DNA from 2 places in the Mesorhizobium sp. M0296 genome. Region 2 is predicted to be linked to the other one. Evidence: predicted binding sites of a transcription regulator. Region 2 holds the regulator's gene; the other holds the start of a gene.
The links. Region 2 encodes PhoB, which activates phosphate uptake and scavenging genes when phosphate is short. Its sites were predicted from a motif close to TGTCATNNANCTGTCAT; they were not measured.

Region 1 (4,430 bases), on a different contig from region 2:
CCGGCGCGATCGTCGCCGTCTTCTCGATGCCCGGGCCTTCGAGCAGCAGCGCAGCGCCGGAGACGAGATCGCCGACCTCGAGGATCAGCGTCGTCGAACGATCGGGATAATCCTGGGTGCCTTGCGAAAACCCGTCGAGCGCCATCATCTCGGCCGGCGTGGCGATCAGCGCGAAATGCGCGTCGGCCGGGGTGTTGGCCAGCGGCGCGCCGGTATGGAAGCCAAGCCAGGATTTCACCGCCGACGCCTGCAAAGCCGGGTCGAGCCAGAGCGGCGTGTCGTTGTCGCACAGCGCCAGCGCAACGGCGCCGGCGGTGGTCGACAGCGGCACCGGGGGGTGGGCGAGGGCCGGCAGCGGCTGCACGCTGCCCGGCCGCGCCATCGCATCCATGACGGCGCGGAATACGGTCTGCGCGTTGAATACCGGATCGGCGAAGCCGCCTTCAATGGATTGAGTGGCGATATCCATCAGTCTTCTCCGCGCACCATGGTGAAGAAATCGACCTTGGTCGCCGCCGTCTCGGCGCGGCGCTGTTCATGCGCCTTGGCCAGTGCCGCCTGCAAGGGCGCAACGATCCTGGTCTCGATCTCGTTGCGGTGGGCAGGATCCTGCCAGAGCGCGTCGGCGATTGCAGCCAGCCTTGCCTTCTGCTTGTCGCGACCAAGCGCGTAGCAGTGGCCGACATGGCCGGACGCAAGCCGCACCGTGGCACGGGTGACCGTCGCCTCGCCGACATTGAAGGGCGCGCCGCCGCCGCCGATGCGGCCGCGTACCGTAACCAGGCCGGTTTCGGGGCCGCGCAGAAGTTCCGCTTCGCAAGGCAGGCCGGCTTCGTCCCAGAGGCGGACGATGTCGTCGCCGGCCGATTGCGCCAGCGTCGCCATCACGGCCTTGCGCTCCGCCTGCTCTCGCGCTTCCCGTCCTCGCATGGCCGGTGCTCCTCGTCTGCGTTCATTTGTCTATTGATATAGACAACTATACAAATTATATCCATTATCTAGCGTGTGTCCATGACGGGCACGTGACACGGGCCAAAAGATCGGCGCGAGGAATTGGGGCGGGAGATGATCGGACAAGCCAACAGCATCGAGCGGCGCAGCGGTGTCGCGCTGTGGCGGCAGATCGCCGACCAGATCCTGCATTCGATCGCCGCCGGCGATTTTCCCGAGAATGCCGCGCTGCCGCCGGAGATCGCGTTGGCCGGACGCTATGGCGTCAACCGCCACACGGTGCGTAGCGCTATCGCAGCGCTGGTGCAGGAGGGTGTGCTCAGGGCGGAGCAGGGGCGCGGCACCTTCGTGCTGTCGCGCAAGCGGCTGTCTTATCCGATCGGCGCCCGCACCCGCTTTTCCGAGGGATTGCAAGGACAGGCGTCCGAGCGGCATATCACCTTGCTCGCGTCATCGATCGAGCCGGCCAACCGTCGTGTCGCAGAGGGCTTAGGCCTTGCGACGGGGGCCGATGTGATACGCCTGGAAACGCGCGGCGAAGCCGATGGAATGCCGGTGTCCCGCGCGGCCGGCTGGTTCGATGCCAGGCGCTTTGCCGGCATCGATGCCGCCATGGCGGAAACCGGTTCGATCACCGCATCGCTGGCACGTTTCGGCATCGACGACTATCTCAGGCAATCGACCGTGCTGTCGGCGCGCCATGCCGATGCCGCCGACCTTGCGGACCTCGAGCTGCAGCCCGGCGCCATCGTGCTGGTGACGGTCGCCGTCAACGTCACGCCCGACGGTCAGCCGATACAGTTTTCGGAGTCGCGCTTCCCGGCCGAGCGGATCGAGCTCAAATTGTCGGCGCTCTGAGATGCGGCAGCCCTGGCATCATCCGACTTGAATGACGGCCTTGATCAGGCCGGACTTCTCATGCGCCCAGCGGGCGAGGTCGTGCGGCGTCTCGCCAAACGTGGTGCGGTGGGTGACCAGCTTTGCCAGCGGCAGCGCGCCGTTGCGGATCGAGGCGGCGACATGATCGAAATCGGCACGCAGGGCGTTGCGGCTGCCGATCAGCATCATCTCGCGCTTGTGGAATTCGGGATCGGAAAAGGCGATGTCGTCCTTGACGACGCTGACCAGGACCAGCGCCCCGCCGTGCGCGACATGAGCGAAGGCCGACTGCACAGACCGGGTGTTGCCGGTGGCATCGAAAACCACGTCGAAGCCGTCGCCGCCGGTTGCTTCCCGCACCAGGTCGGCAGCAGCGCCCCGCGAGCCGTCGAGCGTCGCGAAGCCGAGTTCGCTTTCAGCAAAGCCAAGCCGTTCAGCGCTCATGTCGAGCAGCGTCACATCGAGCCCGGCGATGCGGGCGAACAGCGCCGTGCCGAGCCCGATCGGGCCGGCGCCGATGACCAGCGTGCGCGCACCTGGATCAGCCAGCGAGCGCCGCACGGCATGGGCGCCGATCGCCAGGAATTCGACGGCGGCAGCATCGGCCAGCGACAAGCCGTTTGCCGGATAAAGATTTTGCGCCGGCACCAGGATCTGCTCGCACATCGCGCCGTCGCGGTGGACGCCGAGCACCTCGATCATGACACAGCAATTCGGCTTGCCTTGCCGGCAGGCGATGCATTTGCCGCAGGCGAGATAGGGATTGACGACCACCGCTTCGCCGACGGCGAGATCGACGCCCTCGCCAACCTCGATCACGGTGCCGGAAACCTCGTGGCCCATGATGCGGGGATAGGCGAGGAACGGGTGCTTGCCTTCGAAGATGTGATAGTCGGTGCCGCAGATGCCGACATGGCTGACGGCGACCAGCGCCCAGCCGGCGGGGGGCGCGCCAGGCTCCGGGCGGTCTTCGAGGACAAGTTCGCCGGGCGAGCGGCAGACGACGGCTTTCATGCTTCAATCCAGTCGGTTCATGGCACCGCTGGCCCTGCTGTCGCGAGGCCGGCGGTTGTTGGGAGGCGGTCTATTTGCCGCGGCGGCGCAGTCCGTCGAAATAGACGATGACGATGATCAGCACGCCGGTGATGATGCGCTGCCAGAAGGCGTTGACGTTGAGCAGATTGGCGCCGTTGTTGATGGTGGCAAGGATGAAGGCGCCGAGCAGCGGTCCGTGCACGGAGCCGACAGCGCCGAACAGCGAGGTGCCGCCGATCACCGAGGAGGCGATCGCCTGCAATTCCCAGCCCTCGGCCTGCGTCGGATTGCCGATGCCGATGCGCGAGGCAAGCAGCACGCCGACGAAGGCCGCACACAGGCCCGACAGGGTGTAGGCCATGTAGATGGTGCGCTGGACGTTGACGCCTGACAGGCGCGACGCCTCGGCGTTGGAGCCGACCGAGAACAGATAGCGGCCCCAGCGGCTGTGGTGCAGGAAGATGTAGGCTGGGATGCCGACCAGGATCACCATCCAGAAGAGATTGGGGACGCCGGCGAAGGAACTGCGCGAGAACGTCTGGAAGGCGTCGTTGTTGATCGAGATCGAGTTGCCATTGGTCATCAACAGACCGATGCCGCGCAGCGAGGTCAGCGTTGCCAGGGTGATGATGAAGGGCGGCAGGCCCATCTTGACGATGCCGAACCCATGGAACATGCCGATGGCGACGCCGACCAGCAAGGTGATCAGGATGGCGAGGAAAACCGGTGTGCCGGCGTTGATCAGCATCGCGACGATGACGGTGGCGAAGCCGACCACGGCGCCGACGGAAAGGTCGATGCCGCCGGTGATGATGACGAAGGTCTGGCCGACCGCCAGGATGGCGATCATCGACCCTTGCCGCAACAGGTTGGAGATGTTGTTGGCGGAGGCGAAGCTTGGCGTCGCCACCGACAGGATGATCCATAAAAGAACCAGCAGCGCCAGCAGTGTCAGCCCGAACAGGGCGTTGTAGTTGCGTTTCGGCCTTTCGGCAGCGATCGCCTCGGTGCTCATATCCGTCCTCCCGGTTTTTCTTGTTTCTCGGCCAGCGCCTGGGTGAGGATCGCCTCGTGGTCAGCGGTACGAAAGCCGTGCGTGGCCACCAGCTTGCCGCGCCGGAACACGTGCAGCGTGTCCGCGAGTTCATAGACCTCGGGCAGGTAGGACGAGATCAGGATGATGCCGGCTCCCTTGGACAACAGCGCGCCGAACAGGCGGTAGATCTCGGCCTTGGTGCCGACGTCGACGCCGACAGTCGGCTCGTCGAAGATGAATAGCTTGGCGCCATGGGCGAGCCATTTGCCGATGACGATCTTCTGCTGGTTACCGCCGGACAGGCTGGAGGCCAGCGCGCCGCGCGTCGGCGTCTTGATGCGCAGGTCGGCGATCTGGCGATCGGCTTGCGCCTTTTCCTGCGCGCGCGAGATCAGCAGATTGCTCGAGATGCGCTTGTAGATCGGCAGATTAAGGTTGAGTCCGACCGGCAGGTTGAGGCAGAGGCCCTGGTCGCGGCGGCTTTCCGGGGCCAGCGCCATGCCGAGCCTGATCGCGTCATGTTCGGAAT
Region 2 (4,430 bases):
TTGAGCCTGTCCGGCGGCCAGCAGCAGCGGCTCTGTATCGCCCGCACGGTGGCGGTGAAGCCGGAAGTCATTCTGCTCGACGAACCGGCTTCGGCCCTCGACCCGTTGTCGACCGCCAAGATCGAGGAACTGATCGACGAGTTGCAAGCCGACTACACGATCGTCATCGTCACCCACAACATGCAGCAGGCGGCGCGCGTGTCGCGCCAGACCGCCTTCATGTATCTGGGTGAGCTGGTCGAGTTCGACCGGACCGAGAAGATCTTCACGTCGCCCCGCGAGAAGCGCACGCAGGACTACATCACTGGCCGCTTCGGCTGAGCCGTTCCGATCATGCATATGAGGACAGGACCATGGGCGAACACACAGTCGCTTCTTTCGACGAGGATCTCGAGCAGATCAGCAAGCTGATCCGCGACATGGCCGACCTCGCCGGTTCGATGGTCGGCGGGGCGACCAAGGCCCTGTTGAATTCCGACAACGTGCTGGCGCAACGCGTCGTTTCCGACGACGCCATCATGGATGCGCGTCAACGCGAACTGGACGACCGCGCCATCACCCTCATCGCCAAACGCCAGCCGATGGCCCACGATCTTCGCCATGTGGTCGGAGCGATCCGCATGGCGGGCGACCTCGAACGCATCGGCGACCTTGCCAAGAATATCGCCAAGCGCGTGAGTGCGGTCGGCCTCAGCGCCACGCCGCGGGACCTGTCGCATTCCATCGACGCGATGGCGCAACTGGTTCTCATCCAGGTGCAGGGTGTCATCGAGGAATATGCTGCAGGCGATGCGGCCGCGTTGGCCAAGCTGCGTGCCGCCGACGAGCGCATCGACGTCAAATACACGTCCGTGTTCCGCGAGCTCTTGACCTACATGATGGAAGATCCGCGCAACATCACCGCTTGCACGCACCTGCTGTTCTGCGCCAAGAATCTGGAGCGGATCGGCGACCATGTCACCAACATCGCCGAAAATGCGTATTATGTGCTGACCGGCGAGCAATTGCCGGTCAATCGTCCGAAGCAGGACGAAACGACAATGTCCGCACCGGTGACATGATGGGGGTGCCCAGCCGATGATCGCACCACGCATAATGGTGGTGGAGGACGAGGAGCCGTTGGGTGTGCTGCTCCGCTACAATCTCGAATCCGAAGGCTACCAGGTCGAGGTGGTGACACGCGGCGACGAAGCCGAGATCCGTTTGCAGGAGAATGTGCCCGACCTTTTGGTGCTCGACTGGATGATACCAGCGGTTTCCGGCATCGAGCTCTGTCGTCGGTTGCGGGTGCGCCCCGAAACCGAGCGGCTGCCGATCATCATGCTGACCGCGCGCGGCGAGGAGAGCGACCGGGTGCGCGGTCTTTCGACCGGCGCCGACGACTATCTGGTCAAACCGTTTTCGACACCAGAATTCATGGCCAGGGTCAAGGCGCTGCTACGGCGCGCCAAGCCGGAAGTGCTGTCCAGCGTGCTGAAGGTCGGCGACATCGTGCTCGATCGCGAATCGCACAGGGTCTATCGCAAGAAGAGCGAAATCAGGCTCGGGCCGACCGAATTCCGGCTGCTCGAGTTCATGATGCGGCATCCGGGCCGTGTCTTCTCGCGCAGCCAGTTACTCGATAATGTCTGGGGCGAGACAATCTACATCGACGAACGCACCGTCGACGTGCATGTCGGGCGGCTGCGCAAAGCCGTCAACAACGGCCGGATGCCGGATGTCATCCGCACCATCCGCGGTGCCGGCTATGCGATCAGGGAAGATTGACCCGCCTGGTCATGCTACGTTCTTTCTGACGCTGGGCCTCATTTGCGCGCCCGGCGCGAAAATCTCCTGGTCGACGAAGCTTAACGCCCGCATCGCGCAGCCTTCGCGGATCAGCGGCAATTCGTTCGGCTCTGTATCGAAGGAGATCGAGCCTGAATGCTGGCCGCCGGCGGTCTGGGCGATTGCCTTCCGCAAGGCCGGCTCGATCAGATCGAAGGCGGCGGCACTGGCGCCGACCATCGCGACCGGTGCCGGATCGATCAGCGCGAACAGCGAGCCGAGACCGAAACCCAGCGCTTCGCCGGCCTTGCGGTAGGCCTCGCGTTCCGGCCCATCTTTCTCGCGCGCCCGGGCCGCCAGTGCTCGCATGTCGGCGTCGCTGACGTCGGCGACCGGTTCGCTGTCTTCGCTCATCTGCCTGGCGTTGCGCCAGATGGCGTAGTTGCCGGCATACGCCTCGATGCAGCCGCGCCGCCCGCAACGGCAGAGCGCGCCGCCCGGACGATGGATCATGTGGCCAAATTCGCCGCCCGAGGAATGCGTCCCGGTGAACAGTTCGCCCTTCAGCACCAGCCCCATGCCGATGCCATGCGAAAGCAGGATGGCGATGAAGTCGTCGCGATAGCGATCCGGATTGCGCCAGCGCAAAGCCACCGCCATCATGTTGCAGTCGTTCTCCACCGTTGCCGGGATGCCGAATTCGCCCTCCAGCATGTCGGCAAAGGCGATGTCGGTCTGCGGCGTGATCGGCGACCACAGCATGGCGCGTGCAGGGGAGTCGGTAATGCCCTGAATCGCCAGGGCGATGCGGGCGACACTGCGGACGTCAAGGTCTGGATCCTGCAGCCGGCGCCGGACGATGGCCATGCATTCACGGATCAGCTCGTCGCGCGGCATGGTCAGCGTGTCCAGCCGGCGCTGTTCCTCGGCGACCACCTGTCCCGTATAGTCGATAATGGCGGCCGACAGGAAATTCAGCGACAACACCACGGTCAGCACCGCCGCCGCTTCCGGATTGAGGGCGAGGCCGACCTGCGGACGACCGCGTTTCAACGAAACGGGCTCACTTGCCTTGCTCTCGGCGAGGATGCCTTCCCGTATCAGGTCGGAAGAGATCGCCGATATGGTCGAATGACTGAGGCCGGTGGTAGCTGCGATCTCAGTACGCGATGGCTGGCCGGCCCGGCGCACCGCCGAGATCACCATCGCCCGGTTGCGCCGGCGCAAATCGTCATGGCGGATTCCGACCGACATTGTTTTGCTTTCCTCCCGGTTGCCGCGGCCGCTCATGAACCGGAAGCCGTCGGTAATGTCCGACAAATAGTGTCGGATGCAGGCAAATAGTGTCAGATGCAGGTGGCGCTGTCATCGTTTATTCCGACGCTCGAAAAAACTCGCAGACTCATCAAAATCCATCAGAATCGATGTTGACAGCAGCCGGAGATCGGGCCAGTATTTTTTCGAGGCTCGAAAAAATTAGAGCTTCTAAGCTGGTCTTTGAGCCAATTGGTCACGCCGTACGCGGCGCAGGGAGGATATGATGAAGAAATTCACGACCGCCATTCTGGCGGGTGTCGCCATGACGCTGGCGCTGGCGTCGGTGGCGCAGGCTAAAGACAAGGTCATCGGCGTTTCCTGGTCGAACTTCCAGGAAGAGCGCTGGAAGACCGACGAGGCCGCAATGAAGGCGGCCATCGAGGCCGCAGGCGACAAGTATATTTCCGCCGACGCACAGTCCAACCCCGGCAAGCAGCTCACCGACGTCGAGAGCCTGATCTCGCAGGGCGCCAACGCACTGATCATCCTGGCGCAGGACGCCTCGGCCATCGGGCCGGCCGTGCAGAAGGCACTGGACGAAGGCATCCCGGTCGTCGGCTATGACCGGCTGATCGAGAACAAGGACGTGTTCTATCTGACCTTCGACAACAAGGAAGTCGGCCGCATGCAGGCCCGCGAAGTCTTCAAGGTGAAGCCGGAAGGCAACTACGTCTTCATCAAGGGTTCGGGTTCCGATCCGAATGCCGATTTCCTGTTTGCCGGTTCGATGGAGGTGCTGAAGGAGGCCATCGACGGCGGCAAGATCAAGAATGTCGGCGAGGCCTATACGGACGGCTGGCTGCCGGCCAACGCTCAGAAGAACATGGAACAGTTCCTGACCGCCAACGACAACAAGGTCGATGCCGTGGTCGCCGCTAATGACGGCACTGCCGGCGGCGTCGTCGCCGCGCTGACGGCGCAAGGGCTGGCCGGATCGGTTCCGGTTTCGGGCCAGGACGGCGACCACGCCGCGCTGAACCGCATCGCGCTCGGCACACAGACCGTGTCGGTGTGGAAGGATGCGCGCGAGCTCGGCAAGAATGCCGCCGAGATCGCCTCGCAACTGGCCGACGGCAAGCAGATGACCGACATTGCCGGCGTGAAGGATTTCACCACGCCCGGCGGCAATACCGTCAAGTCGCTGTTCCTGACCCCGGTCGCCATCACCAAGGACAACCTCAACGTCGTCATCGACGCCGGCTGGATCAAGAAAGAAGAGGTCTGCGCCGGCGTGACGGCTGGCACTGTTCCAGTCTGCAACTGAGCCGACGATTCCGAGAAGTCCGAACGCCGCGGCCGCTCGCCGCGGCGTTTTTTCAACAAGAGTTGTTTTTCCGCTTCCGGCG

Region 1: a site for PhoB is predicted at 1,012-1,028, ahead of phnF (phosphonate metabolism transcriptional regulator PhnF). Genes of this name have one in related genera too.

Annotation. Positions count from the first base shown of each region.
Region 1 is NZ_JAMYRZ010000001.1:229,921-234,350, forward strand. Features, by position in the region: gene phnH (phosphonate C-P lyase system protein PhnH) at 1-469, opposite strand, end outside; gene phnG (phosphonate C-P lyase system protein PhnG) at 469-930, opposite strand; gene phnF (phosphonate metabolism transcriptional regulator PhnF) at 1,066-1,809, shown strand; gene NKI97_RS01175 (zinc-binding alcohol dehydrogenase family protein) at 1,828-2,844, opposite strand; gene NKI97_RS01180 (ABC transporter permease) at 2,915-3,880, opposite strand; gene NKI97_RS01185 (sugar ABC transporter ATP-binding protein) at 3,877-4,430, opposite strand, start outside.
Region 2 is NZ_JAMYRZ010000042.1:29,305-33,734, forward strand. Features, by position in the region: gene pstB (phosphate ABC transporter ATP-binding protein PstB) at 1-321, shown strand, start outside; gene phoU (phosphate signaling complex protein PhoU) at 354-1,061, shown strand; gene phoB (phosphate regulon transcriptional regulator PhoB) at 1,078-1,767, shown strand; gene NKI97_RS29180 (ROK family protein) at 1,777-3,021, opposite strand; gene xylF (D-xylose ABC transporter substrate-binding protein) at 3,308-4,348, shown strand.